Regions from separate parts of the Microbacterium sp. bgisy207 genome, predicted to be linked through region 1. Evidence: predicted binding sites of a transcription regulator. Region 1 holds the regulator's gene; each other region holds the start of a gene.
What was found. Region 1 encodes LexA, which represses DNA repair genes until DNA is damaged. Its sites were predicted from a motif close to TCGAACANNTGTTCGA; they were not measured.

Region 1 (5,758 bases):
CACCGGGCGCCGAGCGACCACAGCGGTCCGCCGGTGTCCGCGGCGGCGGTATCGATGCGTGTCACGCCCGCGGAGGCCGACCAGGCGTGCAGGTTCCAGCGCCCGTCGGGGTCGTCGACGAACACGAGGTGTTCGGCGTCGGTCCACTCGGGCTGCAGGGGCGCTCGATCGACGCCGCCCGCGATGACCTCCCAGCCCGTGACCCGCCCATCGACGAGCCTGCCCACGCGAATCTCCGTCCTGTCCCACGGCATGTGCGGGTGGTTCCACGCGACCCACGCGAGGTGCTTTCCGTCGGGTGACACCGCGGGGTGCGCGAGGAAGTCGCTGCCGGCGACAACCGACACGACCCGCTCGGCATCCGTTGCCGCCGAACCGTCGACGGGGAGGCGCACGATATCGCGAGCGGGCGCGCCGGCCGCTGCGTGGTCCTCTCGGATCGCCCACAGGTGGCCGGCTGCGAACCGGAGACCTCCGAACCGCATCGCCGTGTCCGCGGGAGTCAGAGGACGCGGAGAAGATCCCTCCTGTCGAATCCACACTCGCTGGTCAGTCTTCTCGACGAAGCACAGCGCGCCGTCATCCGTGGCGGCCCATGCCCCGCCGCCGTACTCGTGCACGCGCGAGCGGGCGTTCCACGGCGGCGGAAGAAGCTCATCGACGGCCCCGTCGGTAAGGCGACGCCGAATGGTCGTGCGCCCGCCCTCGGCCGGTACGCTCTCTCCCCACCAGATCTGTTCGCCCTCCGGGAGGGTGACGAATCTCGCCCCCTCGTATCGCGGTGAGGCGGCCGTGACGGATGCTGCAGACAGCGGCGAGGGCCAACTGCCGAACGGGAGTCGAGGGCGGGAGGTTTCCATACCGCCCACGCTACGCGGGATGGGTCAGCCCTTCGGGGGAGAAGCCTCGGACTCGACGATCGTGACCGTTTCGGACTCCTCTGCCGCGGCATCCGGCTCGGCTGCTGCCGCGTCCCGCTCCGACACCACGATCTCGATGATCTCGCGCCGTTGGAGCAGTTCGAGCACCCACGCGACGATCACGGTCGCGAGGAAGACGACGACGTCGCCGAACGAGAGCGGACGAAGCGCCAGGAGCCAGATGACCGCGATCACGACGAGCGCGATGCGGATCGCGACGCGGTACCTCGCGAGGAAGCGTCCGAATCCTCCGGTATCGAGGCCGCGGGCTGCCAGCGTCGCGCGAATGGTCGCGTTGAAGCCGCTGACGCCCCCGCGTGTCGCGATGGCTGACCGGCTCGACCCCATCAGCCAGCCGATGACAGCGATCACGACCCCGAGCAGGGCGATCACGAGCGCGCTCTGGGCCATGGATGCCGTGAGCTGCCCGTAGATCACGCCGATCGCCGAGGGGGAGAGGTCGAGCTGCCCGGCAACGACGGTGCTGGCTGCCCCGCCGATGCCGAAGCCCGCCGCGAGCATGCCGCCGCCGATGAAGATCCCGACCCCGGTGCCGACCACGGCGACGCTGCGGCGCCGAGCGATGGCGATGGCAAGGACGAACAGGGCGATCGTCACGATCGAGAGCCACCACCCGACGGCGTCGGCGAGCGCGTAGACGGTGCGGAAGGCGATGAGCGCCTCCCCATCGCCGATGATGATGGTCTTGTCGATCGCCGGAATGAGACTCGCTACTCCCACGCCGCTCTCGGTGAGCCGGTCCTTGACCTGATCGATGATCGGTCCGAGGGCGATTCCGAGCCCGTCGTCGTCGAGGACGAGGATGCCGCCGCCATCGGCGGTGGCGACGGTCGCGATCGATCGATGAACCCCGCGGAGCGCGAAAGACCAGACGTCGGAGAACGCTTCCGACGCGACGATGCGCTCGACCGCCGAATTCACGAGGCTCTGCACCCCCTGCGCTGCGGGAGCCCGAAGCACGTCAAGTGCGGTGGATGCCGCGGGCGGAAGCCCCAGGCTGTCGATGCCGTCGAAGACCTGGTCGGTCAGCGCCGCGAAATCGACCTGTTCATCGATGGCGGCGGTGGCCTGATCGATGATCAGGTCCTGCACCGCGGGGTCCTCGGTCAGCGGCGCGAACGTCGAGACGAACGCATCCTCATCGACCAGCTGCACGCGCGCCCAGGTGGTCACCACCGATACCGGGACGAGGATCGTGGCGATGACGATGACGAGCGCAGAAAGCGCGGCCCGCCACCACCCGCCGGACGGGGCGGTGCGACCCGCCAGACGGGCATTCTCGGCCTCGAGGGCACGGATGCGGGATTCGAGGTCTTCGGGTGAGAGCGAGCTCATGCGGCCATTCTGGCGGAAGTGTCCCGACCGCCGCGCGCCCGCGAGATAACGACTGCGTCGCGTTACACGGCGCGCAGGACCGCGACGACTTTCCCGAGCACTGTGGCGTCGTCGCCGAGGATCGGTTCGAACGCCGAGTTCCGAGGCAGCAACCACGTGTGACCGTCCCGCTGTCGGAAGGCCTTCACCGTCGCCTCGCCGTCGAGCATCGCGGCCACGATGTCTCCGTTGTCCGCGGTGGCCTGTGAACGCACCACGACCCAGTCACCGTCGCAGATCGCGGCGTCGATCATCGACTCCCCGCTCACCCGCAGCATGAACAACTCGCCCTTGCCGACGAGCTGTCGCGGCAACGGGAAGATCTCCTCGATCTGCTGGTCGGCGGTGATGGGGACGCCGGCGGCGATCCGTCCCACCAGCGGAACCATGGCCGCGTCTCCGACGGCGGGAGAGGTGTCGGCGGGGTTCTCAGCGGCCATGCCGGGAAGATCGATCAGCACCTCCATCGCGCGGGTCTTGCCGGCGTCGCGTCGGAGGTAGCCGCTGAGTTCGAGCTGATTGAGCTGATGGGTCACGCTCGACAGGCTCTTGAGGCCGACCGCGTCGCCGATCTCGCGCATGCTCGGCGGGTACCCGTTGCGGGCAATGGCCCGCTGGATCACCTCGAGAATCGCGAGCTGCTTCTCGCTGAGGCTGCGTCGCCGCCGCGTGCCCGTGCGCTCCCGTGCCGGCTCCTCGTTCATGCCCTTGCTCCTGTCATCGCTCCCGCCCATTCCGCACTCCTCTTCGAATGTCGGAGGTCGGTGATTGCGTGTGTTCATCGAAACGGTAACCGCCTCGGCGGCGTTTCGCGGGTTGCTGGGCCGCGTGTCGTGTTCGAACGGCGCTCGACCCTCACCCCGCTTGACATCGACAATACTCGAAGATAACTTCGGAAGAGAGATTCGTATCCGCCCCTCCCGGCCGAGAGGTGGATACGAATCTCTCCCCGATACGACGGAGGATGACATGACGACGATCGCTCTCAGCCGCCCCGGCGCACCTCGCGCAGAGGTCCGTCCTCGCACGCAGCCCCACCGCACGGCGACGAGACTGCGCCTGACAGCGCGGGGGCGCGCGGTTCTGGCGGCGCTTGCCGCGCTCCCCGCAATCGTCGTGCTCGTAGGCGCGATCCTCGGAGGCGGGGCAGCACTCGCGTCGCTCGAGGGCGGTGCGTCCGCCGGTTCTTTCGAGACGGTCACCGTGATGCCCGGGGACTCCCTCTGGTCGATCGCGGAAGAGATCGCACCGGATGTTGATCCGCGTGATGTCGTGGCGGAGATCGCTCGCCTCAACGGCCTGACCGGCAGTGTCGTCGGGGCCGGCCAGCGGCTGGCGATCCCTACTGCCTATAGCGAGTGATCCTTCCTGCCTACAGCGAGTGATCCTTCGCCCGCGGCCCGCGGCTCGGCCGCGCGGCACCGTACGATGGGACGGGTGACGATCCGCCTCGATGATCTCCCGCTTCGCGACGACCTGCGGGGCCTGACACCCTACGGCGCGCCGCAGGCGCCGCTGCCTGTCGCCTTGAACGTCAACGAGAACACCCACCCGGTGCCGCGGGAGGTGGCAGACGACATCCTCGATGCCATCGGCCGTGCGCTCGGCGAGATCAACCGCTACCCCGACCGTGAGTTCCTGGAATTGCGTGAGGGTTTTGCCGACTACCTCAAGCACGGTCTGTCAGCCGATCAGATCTGGGCCGCCAACGGTTCCAACGAGGTGCTTCAGCACGTGCTGCAGGCGTTCGGGGGGCCGGGGCGTCGCGCCTTCGGGTTCGCCCCCACGTACTCGATGTACCCGCTCCTGACGCGAGCGACCGGCGCGGAGTGGGTGGCGGGGACCCGTGGCGCGGACTACACCCTCGACGCGGACTCGGCAGCCGATCAGGTGGCGGCCGCCGATCCCGATCTGGTGTTCCTGTGCGCGCCGAACAACCCCACGGGCACACCCCTGGGCCTTGACGTCATCGACGCCGTCTACGAGGTGTCGCGCGGAATCGTGGTCGTCGACGAGGCCTATTTCGAGTTCGCGCCTGCCTCCGCCCCCTCAGCGCTCTCGCTGCTGCCCGGTCGCGAAAGACTCCTGGTGTCACGGACCATGAGCAAGGCGTTCGCGTTCGCGGGTGCCCGCGTCGGGTATCTCGCCGCAGATCCTGCCGTCATCGATGCGCTGCGACTGGTGCGTCTGCCCTATCACTTGAGCTCGCTCACGCAGGCCGCAGCGATCGCGGCTCTGTCTCACGCGCCGATCATGCTTCAGATGGTGGACGACATCATCGCTCAGCGCGATCGCATCTCTGCGACCGTCGAGGCGCTCGGCTACCGGGCGTACGAGTCGTGGACCAACTTCGTGCTCTTCAGCGGCGTCGAAGATCCTCGGCGGACCTGGCAGCAGCTCTACGATCGCGGCATCCTGGTGCGCGACATCGGTATCCCGCGGAGCCTGCGCGTGTCTGCGGGGACCGAGGAGGAGACCACCGCGTTCTTGGAGGCACTCGCGTCGATAGACTCTCGCGCATGAGCAGCAGTCGAACCGCGACGGTGACCCGCGCGACGAGCGAATCCCGCGTCGAGCTGAGCCTGGACCTCGACGGCACGGGCGCGAGCACGATCGATACCGGCGTTCCGTTCTACGACCACATGCTCACGGCGTTCGCCAAACACTCCCTCACCGACCTGACGATCCGCGCCGAGGGAGACATCGACATCGACGCGCACCACACCGTCGAGGACGTGGCGATCGTGCTCGGCGACGCGATCCGCGAGGCGCTCGGCGACAAGTCCGGCATCTCCCGTTACGGTGACGCCCTCGTCCCCCTCGATGACGCTCTGGCGCAGGCGGTCGTCGACATCAGCGGGCGCCCGTATCTCGTTCACGACGGCGAGCCCGACGGGTTCGCCCTCCACCTGATCGGTGGTCACTTCACCGGATCGCTCGTGCGACACACGTTCGAGGCGATCAGCTATCACGCCGGACTCACCGTCCACCTCCGGGTGCTCGCCGGCCGCGACCCCCACCACATCGCGGAGGCCGAGTACAAGGCGTTCGCGCGTGCGTTCCGCCAGGCGAAGGCGATCGACCCTCTCGTGCACGGCATCCCGAGCACGAAGGGCGCGCTGTGACGGCGGTGTCCGATTCCGCCGCGCGCCCCACGGTGGCGGTCCTGGACTACGGCTCGGGCAATGTCCACTCAGCCGTCAAGGCGCTCATCCTTGCCGGTGCGGACGCGCGTTTGACGGATGATCGAGACGAGATCATGGCCGCTGACGGGCTCGTCGTGCCCGGCGTGGGAGCCTTCCGGTCGGTCGTCGATGCGCTGCGGCACTCGCGTGCCGATCAGCTCATCGAGCGGCGCCTGGCGGGGGGACGGCCGGTTCTCGGGATCTGCGTCGGGATGCAGGTGATGTTCGAGCACGGTGTGGAACGCGGCTCCGACAGCA
Region 2 (5,758 bases), on a different contig from region 1:
TCTCACGCATGATCTCGTTCGTGCCGCCGTAGATGCGGTGGACGCGGGCGTCGAGGAACGCGCGGGCGATCGGGTACTCGGTGATGTAGCCGTATCCCCCGTGCAGCTGTACGCCGAGGTCCAGGACCTCCCACTCGCGCTCGGTCGCCCAGAACTTGTACTTCGCGGCCTCTTCGGCGCTGAGCTTGCTGTCCTTGTAGGCACGCATGACGCGGTCGGTGTATGCCCACAGCGCCTCGACGTTCGCCGACATGTCGGCCAGGCGGAAGCGCGTGTTCTGGAAGTCGGCGATCCGCTCGCCGAAGGCCTCGCGGTCCTTCGTGTAGGCGAGGGTCCAGTCGAGCGCCGCCTGTGCGGCCGCCGCGCCTGCGACCCCGATCGACATGCGCTCCAACGGCAGGTTCATCATGAGCTGCACGAAGCCCATGCCCTCACGGCCGCTGATGAGGTTGGCCTCCGGAACGAAGACGTCACTGAACGAGAGCTCCGCGGTGTCGTGCCCGTGGAAGCCCATCTTGTGCAGCTTCTTACCGTGGTCGAATCCCTCCATGCCGTTCTCGATGAGCAGCAGGCTGAAGGCATCCGGGCGGTTACCCTCGCCGGTCTTGACGAAAGTGACCACCAGGTCGGCGGTCTTGCCGCTGGAGATGAACGTCTTCGCACCGTTGACGATGTAGCCACCGTCGACCTTCTTCGCGGTCGTCTTGATGCCGCGCAGGTCGCTGCCGGCGCCGGGCTCTGTCATCGCGAGAGCGCCGATCACCTCGCCGGTCGCCATCCCGGGGAGCCACTTCTCTTTCTGCGCCTGCGTGCCCATGTGCACGAGGTACGGCACGGCGAGGTCGTCCTGGATGCCGAACGCGCCCGCGAGCGAGCCGGATCCCGCCGCGATGACCTCTTCCATGACGATCGCGCGGAAGCGGTAGTCCTGCAGCATTCCGGCGCCGCCGAACTCCTCCGGCACCGACAGGCCGATGAGCCCGGACTCGCCGGCGGCCTTCATCGTGTCGCGGTCGATCTCGCCCTCGGCATCCCACCGGGCGATCGCCTCATTCGTGACGTATCGCTTGACGAACTCCTTGACGACGTCGCGGAACGCCTCGTGGTCCTCGTCGTAGATGTCGCGCTCCATGTGAGCCCTTCCTTCTCCATCGATGGTGTGGGTCTGCCGCGGAATCGGCCGATCGGCGCCCTCGCCGTCGCGATTCTATGCCCCGCCACCACACGGGATTCGAACCGGCTGTGGGATTGCGGTTCACGGTCCGCGGTACTGAGTCCCGCATTTGTGGGATGCCTCCAGCTTCGGCATCCGGTTCGAATCAGAATATCGCCTGCTTGACTTGGCATCGTATTTTTGTTCGACTATGGCGATGCGGTGGAACGGACAGGCAATCGGCGCGATCGACGACGGTGCACTCCCCGGCATGGAGCACCTCGGCGGATTCGTGCGATCGGTGACGACTCCGGAGTTCGCGGGCATGACCTTTCACGAGGTCGTCGCCAAGAGCGCGCTGAACCATGTCCCGGGCGCGTCGGCGATGCCGTTCGACTGGACCGTGAACCCGTACCGAGGATGCAGTCATGCATGCTCCTACTGCTTCGCCCGGGGGACGCACGAGTACCTGGAGCTCGATTCCGGGCGCGACTTCGACTCGCAGATCGTCGTCAAGGTCAATGTCGCAGACGTGCTGCGTACCGAGCTGGCCCGACCGTCGTGGACGGGCGACGCGGTCATGCTGGGTACCAACACCGATCCGTATCAGCGTGCGGAGGGACGCTACCGGCTCATGCCCGGAATCATCCAGGCGCTCACCGACGCCGGCACCCCGTTTTCGATCCTTACCAAGGGCACTCTGCTGCGCCGCGATCTGCCGCTGCTGACGGAGGCCGCGCGCGAGGTCGATGTGTCGCTCGCGATGTCGATCGCCGTCTTCGACGACACGCTGCAGCGCGCACTCGAGCCGGGCACCCCGAGCGCGTCTGCCCGCCTCGAGACGGTGCGGGCGGCGACGGATGCGGGATTTCGGGTGACGGTCTTCCTCATGCCGATCCTCCCCCACCTCACCGACTCCGTCGCGGCGCTCGATGACGCGCTCTCGCGCATTCGAGCCGCGGGGGCGCATCGGGTCGTGTTCGGCGCCCTTCATCTTCGCCCGGGTGCGAAGCAGTGGTTCTGGCAGTGGCTCGAGCGGGAGCATCCGGAACTGGTCGGTGCGTACCGCGGGCTGTATCCGGGCGCCTCGGCATACGCACCGAAGCCCTACCGGCAGTGGCTCGCCAAGCGTGTACGACCGCTCCTGCGGGTGCACGGCCTCAACGGTCATGCCGAGGAGGAGGCGCCGCCCCGCGAGCCGGTTCCCGGGCTGGCCGCGCGGCGCGCTGCGGCATCCGTCGTCACCACCTCGCGCGGGCGGCGGGCGGATGCCGCGGCCATGCTGTTCTGAGGGCGGTCGGGCGCTCCCGCACGCCGCCCGACGGGACGGGCTGCGACAGGTGCGACAGGGAGGTGCGCGCCCCTGCTGTGCGTGGGACACCTCCCCTCCGGTGGCGGGCACGACAGCTCCCAGCGGCTCGCACGACGCTCCGGACAGTGTCGGAACCCCCTGTCAACATGGGAACATGCATTCGAACGCGGTCATCGACTTCAGCGACACCGACGTCGCTGAGCTGTCGGCGATCGTCACCGCGGTCGAGCGCGCGAACGCCGACCGCGCCGCGGCAGAGGTCGCGCAAGTGCGTGCGCTCGCGCGTGCGGGAGCGCTGGCCGCCCGGCAGGCTGCGGGGCAGGCGAGCCGGGTGCGCGCGCACGACATGGCGTTGCGGGGCATCGCGGCCGAACTCGCCGGTGTCTCGCGCACCAGCGACCGCTCGATGCAACGGCAGATCGACGAGGCCCGCGTGATCGTCGACGACTACCCGACCTCCCTGTGCGCGTGGGAGCGCGGCGAGATCACCCGCGGGCACGTCCGCGCGATCACGGATGCCGGAACTCCCCTCCCGCCCGAAGCCCGCGCCGAGTTCGACCGGCGCGCTGTCGCCCTGTGCCTGGACCAGACCCCGAACCAGGCCCGGGGGCCGCTCGAGATCCTCGCCGCACGCCTGCACCCCCGCACTCCGGTCGAACGGTACCGGGACGCGCACGAGAACCGCACCGTCCGGGTCGTGCCCCTTCCCGACGGGATGGCGGACCTGTGCGTGACCATGGCCGCCGTCAAGGCCCACGCCGTGTTCGACCGCATCACCCAGATGGCACGCACCATCACGGATGCCCGAACCCCCGACCCCGCCACCGGCCGCGTCCCCGACCCGATCATCGCCACCGACACTCGCACGATGGACCAGATCCGCGCCGACGTCGTCGCCGCGATGCTGCTGGCCGGCGACCCGCTCGCCGACACCACGATCGACGGCGACGGGCCGGGCGAACTCGGCGCCATCCGCGCGAAGGTCCAGATCGTCGTTCCCGCCCTCACCCTCCTGGGCACGGATGCCGAACCCGCCGAACTCGTCGGCCACTGCCCCATCGACGCCGAAACCGCCCGCGAACTCGCGTTCGGCGCATCCTGGTGGGAACGACTGGTCACCGACCCGGTCATCGGAACCGTCCTCGAATGCGACGGCTACGCCCGCCCCGCAGCGCTGGGCCGGTGGCTGCGCGCCCGCGACCGCCGGTGCCGGTTCCCCGGATGCACCATGCCCGCCATCCGCTCCGAGGTCGACCACACGATCGACTACGCCCTCGGCGGCACCACCGAAGCCACGAACCTCGCTCACCTGTGCCAGCGACACCATTCGATGAAGCAGTTCACCGCCTGGAAGGTCCGACAGCTCGAACACGGCGTCCTCGAATGGACCTCACCCACCGGCCGCGTCTACCTCGAGAACCCGCCCCCGATCTCGGTCGCCTTCACCGTCGACGACCCACCCGGCGATAGGTCCGGCGCGCCACCAGGTGTGCCACTCGCTGAGAAGCGCGACAATTCACACCTCTCGGCAGATCACGGCCCCGCCCCGTTCTGAGTCGGCGTACCCCCGCTTGACTCTGGGAATCCCGATTCTTGGGCTACCAGGCGCCCGCGCGCCTAGCGTCACATGGCGAGCCACGTGACGCTAGGACGCGTCGGTCCTTCGCGGTTCAGGCGTCGACGTCGGCGAGCTGGCGGCCCGCGATCTCCTCCAGCAGGTCATCGCCGATACGAGCATCCTCGAACGGCGCCTCGATCTCGGCCCGATCGAGCAGTTCCGTCATCCGGCGGCGACGCTGGCGTGTGATCAGCGTGACGACGCGACCCTCGCGCCCCGCGCGGCCGGTGCGGCCCGAGCGGTGCAGGTACGTCTTGTACTCGTCGGGCGCGTCGGCCTGCACCACCAGGTCGATGTCGTCGACATGGATGCCGCGCGCGGCCACATCTGTCGCCACGAGCACGCGCACCCGGCCCGAGGTGAGCTTCTCGAGGTTCCGCGAGCGCTTGGCCTGGTTCAGGTCTCCGTGCAGAGCGAGCGACGGGATGCCGGCATCGTCGAACTGCTCCGCGAGCATCTCCGCGTAGGCACGGGTCCGCGCGAACACGAGGGTCTTGCCTCCGCGGTCCACGAGCGAGGTGAGGATCTCGGCCTTGTCGCGGTGATCGATCACGAGAACGCGGTGCTCGATCGTGCTCGAATCCTGGTCCTCCCCGGCGACCTCGTAGACCGCGGGCTCCACGAGGAATTCGTCTACGAGCGCGGCGACCTCGCGGTCGAGCGTCGCCGAGAACAGCAGCTTCTGGCTGCCGTCCTGCGTCAGGCGCAGGATCCGCTGCACGGGCTCGAGGAAGCCGAGCTCGCACATGTGGTCGGCCTCGTCGAGGACGGCGATGCGCACCTCCGAGAGATCGAGCTTGCCCTGCTCGATGAGATCCTCGATGCGTCCGGGGGTGCCGACGATGATGTCGACGCCCTTCTTCAGGGCACCGACCTGCCTCGCCTGCGGGACACCGCCGTAGATCTGGGTCGTGAACAGGCCGACGCTGCGGGCGATCGGCTGAATGGTCCGGTCGATCTGCAGCGCGAGCTCGCGGGTCGGAGCGAGCACGAGCGCCTTCGGCGCGCGACCGAACTCGCGCCGGCTGCCGGCCTGGGACCGCAGGATGCTCTCCACGAGCGGGGCGCCGAACGCGATGGTCTTTCCCGAACCGGTCCGGCCGCGGGCGAGCAGGTCCCGACCCTCGAGGATCGGCGCAACGGTCGCCGCCTGGATGGGGAACGGCGTGGCCGCGCCGAGGTCCGCGAGAACGCGGACGATGTTCTCGCCGAGACCCAGGTCGCCGAAGCTCACTCCCTCGACGGCATCCGCCTGAACAGCGTCGGCCTGGAGGCGCTCGTGCACGACGTCGACACGCTCTTCGTGCGCTGCCGTGCGCGCCGGGGTGTCCCAGCCGGAACGGTTGGGCGCGTCATCGCGACGGGGACGGTCATCGCGACGGGGACGGTCATCGCGGCGGGGACGTTCGGAGAATCCACCGCGCCCCTCACGCCGATCGCCGTAGCCACCGCGGTCGGCGCGGGGACGGTCCTCCCGGACCGGTCGGTCGTCACGGCTCGAGCGACCCTCGTAACGGGGACGGTCATCGCGCGCCGGGCGCTCATCCCACCGCGGGCGGTCGTCGCGGGCGGGACGGTCATCGCGACGCGGCCCACCGTCATACCGCGGTCGATCATCGCGCGCCCCGCGGTCGTCGCGGCTCTCGTAGCGAGGGCGATCACTCCGAGCGGGACG
Region 3 (5,758 bases), on a different contig from region 1:
ATTCGTCGCGACCCTCGGCAAGACCGTCATCCTGCGTGTGCAAACCGCCTGGGCATCCCAGGACTTCAGCGTCGATGACACCAACCTCCTGACGATCGCGTGCCTCGTCGGGATCGCGGTGGCCGGGGCCCTCTCGATCTACTTCGTGCAGACGGCGCACACCGTCAACACACCTCAGACCGTCGTGGCGGGCCTCACGATCGTCGATCCGTTCATCGCCGTCATCCTGGGGATCACCGTGCTCGGTGAAGCGGTCGGGGCGCCGCTGTGGAGCTTCGGAGTGTTCGCGGTAGCCGGAGCCGGCGCGATGTGGGCTGTCTGGCGGCTCGCCTCGATCACGCAGCCGGCGCGATGACCAGTGCCCGGGTCGCGGGCTGACCGGCGACCGGGCGAACCGGCTCGGCGAGAATATCCCCATGCCCGCATACGAGTTCTCCGCCGACCCGCGCCGCGTCGATCGGGCCACCGTTCACCACTGGCTGAGTGAACTGTCGTACTGGGCGCGTGGGCGCACGCGCGAGCAGCAGGATGCCGCGATCGAGGGCTCCCGCAACTATGGCGTCTACGACAGCCAGAGCGGTGCGCAGCTGGCATACGCGCGGATCGTGACCGACGGCGCGACCTTTGCCTGGCTCTGCGATGTCTTCGTGTCGCCCGACGCCCGAGGCCGGGGCATCGGTAAGGCTCTCATGGCGGGGGTTGTCGCGGACGTCGAACCGCTCGGCGTGCGCCGCGTCATGCTCGCCACCGCTGACGCGCACGGACTGTATGCGCAGTTCGGATTCGAGGGCGTGCGCGCCCCGGAGAAGTACATGGTTCTCGGGGCCCACTGAGTCGGCGGAAGTCGATGTCAGCGCCGGGCGGTACGCTCGCGGAATGCATCGCCTCACGCGGGACGAAGCGCGCCGAATCGCCGTGCGCGCCCAGTTGCTGGATGCCGATCGTCCGGGGGACGTCGTCGAGGTGGCGGAGCAGCTCGGCAGTATCAAGATCGATCCGACCGCGACGATCGCACCCGCAGAGCAGACCGCCTTTTGGAGCCGGATCGGGTGGGGGTACGAGCCCGGGCAGCTGAAGAAGGCCGTTGAAGATGATCGCCTGCTCTTCGAGTTCGATGGCCGGTTTTTCGCGTCGAGTCTGATGCCGTACATGGTGCCGCTGATGCGTGCCCGGCAGTTGCGTGCTGCCTCCCGCGAGTATCTTGAGGCCAACACCGCGTTTCGCGCGGATGTGCTCGCTCGGCTGCGCGCCGAGGGGCCGCTGCTGGCATCTGAGATTCCCGACACCAGCGTCGTGCAGGGCAGCAACGAGAGCGGGTGGTACGGATCGAACCAGGTCCCACGGATGCTGGAGTTGCTGTCGGTCATCGGTGAGGTGGCTGTGGTTCGACGCGAGAACCGCCAGCGCGTGTGGGACCTCGCCGAGCGGCTCTACGGTCCCGATGACGGGTCCATCACGCCGGAGGAGGCCGAAGAGCGGATGCAGCAACGGCGCCTTCAGGCTGCCGGCATTGCGCGGCAGAAGTCGCCGTGGAGCGACGTCGGCATGGCGGGGGAACCCGCAGAGGTCGAGGGGAGCGCGTGGAAGTGGCGCGTCGACCCGGAGGCCATCGCCGCGCTCGATGACGACCCGGGGGGCCGCGTCGCGATCCTCAACCCGTATGACCGGATGCTTTTCGACCGCCCCCGTCTTGTCGAGCTGTTCGACTTCGAGTTCATCCTCGAACAGTTCAAGCCCAAGGCTCAGCGCGTGTACGGCTACTTCGTGCATCCGATTCTCCTCGGCGACCGTTTCTCGGCGCTACTGGATGCCGAACTCGACAAGAAGAAGGAGAACCTGGTCATCACCGCCGTTCACGAGCTGATCCCCTTCGACGATGAGGAGCGCGAAATGGTGGATGCCGAGATCCGTGACCTCGGGGAGTGGCTCGGCGTTCCCGTGGTGTTTGCCTCAGGACGCCGGTAGGCCCAGCGCGTACCCTCGGATCATGGCGCACCGGATCTTCACGACGAGCTTTGCATCGGTCTACCCGCTCTACGTCGCGAAGGCCGAGCGCAAGGGCCGCACGAAGGATGAGGTCGACGAAATCATCGGATGGCTGACGGGCTTCGACGACCAGGATCTTGCGCGACACCTCGACGAACAGACGACATTCGAGGAGTTCTTCGCGGATGCCGACCTCAACCCGCGCGTCTCGGCGATCACCGGCGTGGTCTGCGGCGTGCGCGTCGAGGAGATCGAGGACCCGCTCATGCAGAAGATCCGATACCTCGACAAGCTGATCGACGAACTGGCCAAGGGCAAGGCCATGCCGAAGATCCTCCGGCAGGCGTGACCATGCCGCTGGTCGACCACATCGGTATATCGGTCGCTGACGTGAGCGCCACGGCCGACCGGTTCGAGCCGGTGCTCACCGAGCTCGGCTACGTCCGTACGGATGCCGGGTCCACGGTGTTCTGGACCAGCCCGGGCGAGACGGAACTCATCTTCTATCCCGCTCGCGATGCCGGGAGCGGTCCGCACGAGCACGGCCGGGTCGGCTGGCAGCATCTTGCGTTCGCGGTCGACTCGCGCGCCGAGGTGGATCGACTGCACGCGGTGGCTGTGGCTGCAGGCTGGGTAGCGGTGCGCGATCCCAAGCCCTATCCGCGCTTCACGCCCCGGTATTACGCATGCTTCCTCGAGGAGGAGAACGGCATCCGTATCGAATTCATGCACAATCCGCCCCGGGACGCCGTCGACTGACCGCGAGGACGCTGCGCCCGCACCGCTCGTCAGGTCCTGTTCTTCGGGGGAACAGTCGCTTAGGTTCGATGTGGGGCACCTCGCGATTCGAGCTCTCGCGGGAGCAGCCGGCCCGGGTTGAATGTCGGAGGTATGTTCTAATGTCGAGGCATGACGAACTCGCTGGCAGGCATCGCGGAAGCGCTGGAAGCGCTCGCTGCTGCGGGTGCTGAGCGGTCGCCCGAGTCGCTGACCGCCGCTGAGCTGGTTGCCGTGAACGCCGCTTACGGTGCCCTGCGGCGACGCGTGGATGCAGCGTTCGCGCCCGTTGCCGCCGAGATCGCGCGTCAGTCGCGGCGGGAGCTTGGCAGGGAATCTCTCGCCAGACGTCAGGGTTTCGCCTCGCCTGCGGCGCTGATCTCCACAACAACCGGGACCGGCATCGGCGAGGCGCTGCGCATCGTCCAGGTCGGCGAGGCCACCGCGCCACGGATGACGCTCACGGGTGATCCGCTGCCTGCAAAGCGGCGGTTCGTGGCCGCGTCGGTTGCTCGGGGAGACCTCGGAGTGACGCCGGCGGCGGCGATCGTGACCCTTCTCGACCGGCTCGCCCTCCGCACAGACGCGGCGCGCATCGACGAAGCCGAACGGCAGCTCGTCGAGCTTGCGCCCGGACTGCGACCCGACGAACTCTCGAAACTCCTCGCCCGTGTCGAGGCACACCTCGATCCCGATGGGGTCGAACCGCGGCACGAGGATGCCCGGGCGCAGCGCTCGCTCGTCATCCAGGAACGCGATGGCATGGTGACGCTCACCGCGAAGCTGGATGCCGAGACTGCGGCGCCCGTGAAGACGGCGATCGAAGCGATGGTGACCCAGGTCTTGCGCCGCAATGAGCACGCAGCCGACGACGAGCGCGATCTGCGATCCGTAAAGCAGCTCGCCGCCGACGCGTTGGCCGACCTGTGCCGCCACGGCCTAAGCTGCGACCGCGTTCCCACGGGCCCCGCAACCACCGTCGTCGTGCGGATGAGCCTTGAGGAACTGCAGAGCGGAATCGGGGCTGCCACGATCGACGGTCTCGATCAGCCGGTTTCGGCAGGCGCCGTCCGTCGGCTTGCGGCCGACGCGCAGATCATCCCGTGCGTGCTGGGTGGTGACAGCGAGATCCTCGACTGGGGAAGACTCAAGCGGCTGTTCACCCCCGCCCAGAAGCTCGCGCTCGCAGGAAGAGATGGCGGATGCATCTTCTGCGGCGCTCCGCCGGGATGGTGCATCGTCCATCACGCGAACTGGTGGGAACGAGATACGGGACCAACCGACCTCGAAAACGGCGTGCTCCTGTGCACCGGCTGTCATCATCGAGTCCATGACGACGGATGGGAGATCGAGATTGAGAGCACCGGCCCGACTGGCCGAGTGTGGCTCGTCCCGCCCGCGTGGATCGACCCCGCCCGGACGCCCCGGCTCGCCGGCAACTCCCGCTTCGCCCTCACTGCCTGAGCGCGAGCCCGCTGGTCCGGGGGGAAGAGGGCCATCGGGTACGATGGACAGGCTGTTCTGGTGACGTGTCTGAGCGGCCTAAGGAGCACGATTGGAAGTCGTGTGTGCGTGCAAGCGCACCGTGGGTTCAAATCCCACCGTCACCGCCATATGTCCTGAGTCGCGTCATCGTTTACGAACGGGTCGCGGCTCAGGACTTTTCGTTGCTCCCCCGGGCCCGCAGATGAGCTGCCGTGGCGCCGTTGGTCATCGTCGAAAGATCAGTCCCTGCACGAGCGATCGGGGTGCGACAAGGGCGATCGACCGGCGCGCCGGGGAGGCGGCGAGCATCACCTGACCCCTGATCTCGCGGGCCGCCACCGCCAGTTCCTTCCGGTCGCGGCCAGCCTCGTCGACACGAGAAGGCGGCAGAGCGCCGACCGTCGCCACCCCTGACCCCTGACCCGGGGCCGGGACTCCCGCCGGCGCGTAGGAGGCACGTTCGATCGCCGAGACGACGACGTTCATGGCGTCCTCGTCGACGCCGTGTTCCCGCACGAGCCGGTCCCCGAGCATGCGGGGCGTGTCGCTGCTCGCAACACGGATGCCGAGATCGACCGCCGTCTCTCGCACGACGGCCCACGCGGCGACCGAGTCGCCGGTAGCGGCGGCCGCGAGCAATCGCCTCCGCCGGAGTTCGGCGAGGACGCCCGGGGCGGCAAGCAGGGCCAGCACGCCGAGCCCGACGACACCCCACACCAGCGTGGCGAGGTTGCGCTGTGCCGGGAGGGTGGCCGTCGCATCCGGAGTGTCGACGTCCCCAGGCAGAGTCGATCTCGTCGGCTGCGGCGTCGCTGACGGCGCTGCCGACGCCGTCGGTGTCGGGGATGCAGCGTCCTGCTGCGCCGCATCCGTCCCCGAGCTGAACCGCGTCGCCGTTCCCAGACTGTTGGTGGGCTCGAAGGCCACCCAGCCGATCTGATCGAAGAACACCTCGGGCCACGCGTGGAGCTGGCCGCTGAGCACTGAGCGCACCGTTTGGCCGTCGACGACGGTGCTCGTGTTGACCCCCGGTAGGTACCCGACGACGATGCGCGAGGGCATCCCGAGCGTCCGTGCCATGAGCGCGAACGCTGACGCATAGTGCACGCAGTATCCCGTCTTCACATCGAGGAAGGCGGCAACCGCATCGGCTCCCGATCCGTCGAAACCCTGCTCGACGGGAGCCTCCAGCGAATACCGGAAATCAGACCCGCGGAACCAGGACTGCATCGCCACGAGCGCGTCGTAGTCAGTCGACGTGCCCGCGGTCACGTCCTCCGCGGTACGGGCGATGATCTCCGGCAGTCCCTCCGGCAGGGCGGATGCGGCATCCCTGACGCGGCCGGGATCGGCGCTCGCGGCACGGATCTGGTCGAGGGTCGGCTCGGGGACCATGGTGCGCACGACGTATGACTGCCCCTGGGTCGCGCCGTTCTCACCCACGACGGTGCGATTCAGGGGCATCGCATTCCAAGATCCCGCCAGTCCCTCCACCTCCACCGCCGGGAAG

Region 2: the regulator LexA is predicted to act here: its motif matches at 1,347-1,362, upstream of AC3ENO_RS09710 (Rv2578c family radical SAM protein).
Region 3: the regulator LexA is predicted to act here: its motif matches at 2,870-2,885, upstream of AC3ENO_RS02205 (HNH endonuclease signature motif containing protein).

What each region holds. Positions count from the first base shown of each region.
Region 1 is NZ_JBYIPB010000014.1:60,141-65,898, reverse strand. Features, by position in the region: gene AC3ENO_RS12985 (S9 family peptidase) at 1-860, opposite strand, end outside; gene AC3ENO_RS12980 (hypothetical protein) at 885-2,276, opposite strand; gene lexA (transcriptional repressor LexA) at 2,339-3,019, opposite strand; gene AC3ENO_RS12970 (LysM peptidoglycan-binding domain-containing protein) at 3,285-3,677, shown strand; gene AC3ENO_RS12965 (histidinol-phosphate transaminase) at 3,744-4,838, shown strand; gene hisB (imidazoleglycerol-phosphate dehydratase HisB) at 4,835-5,440, shown strand; gene hisH (imidazole glycerol phosphate synthase subunit HisH) at 5,437-5,758, shown strand, end outside.
Region 2 is NZ_JBYIPB010000008.1:125,317-131,074, reverse strand. Features, by position in the region: gene AC3ENO_RS09715 (acyl-CoA dehydrogenase family protein) at 1-1,132, opposite strand, end outside; gene AC3ENO_RS09710 (Rv2578c family radical SAM protein) at 1,371-2,444, shown strand; gene AC3ENO_RS09705 (HNH endonuclease signature motif containing protein) at 2,620-4,020, shown strand; gene AC3ENO_RS09700 (DEAD/DEAH box helicase) at 4,136-5,758, opposite strand, start outside.
Region 3 is NZ_JBYIPB010000002.1:112,860-118,617, forward strand. Features, by position in the region: gene AC3ENO_RS02180 (multidrug DMT transporter permease) at 1-355, shown strand, start outside; gene AC3ENO_RS02185 (GNAT family N-acetyltransferase) at 417-833, shown strand; gene AC3ENO_RS02190 (DNA glycosylase AlkZ-like family protein) at 877-1,965, shown strand; gene AC3ENO_RS02195 (DUF2200 domain-containing protein) at 1,988-2,335, shown strand; gene AC3ENO_RS02200 (VOC family protein) at 2,338-2,745, shown strand; gene AC3ENO_RS02205 (HNH endonuclease signature motif containing protein) at 2,896-4,227, shown strand; tRNA gene AC3ENO_RS02210 (tRNA-Ser) at 4,287-4,376, shown strand; gene AC3ENO_RS02215 (transglutaminase TgpA family protein) at 4,474-5,758, opposite strand, start outside.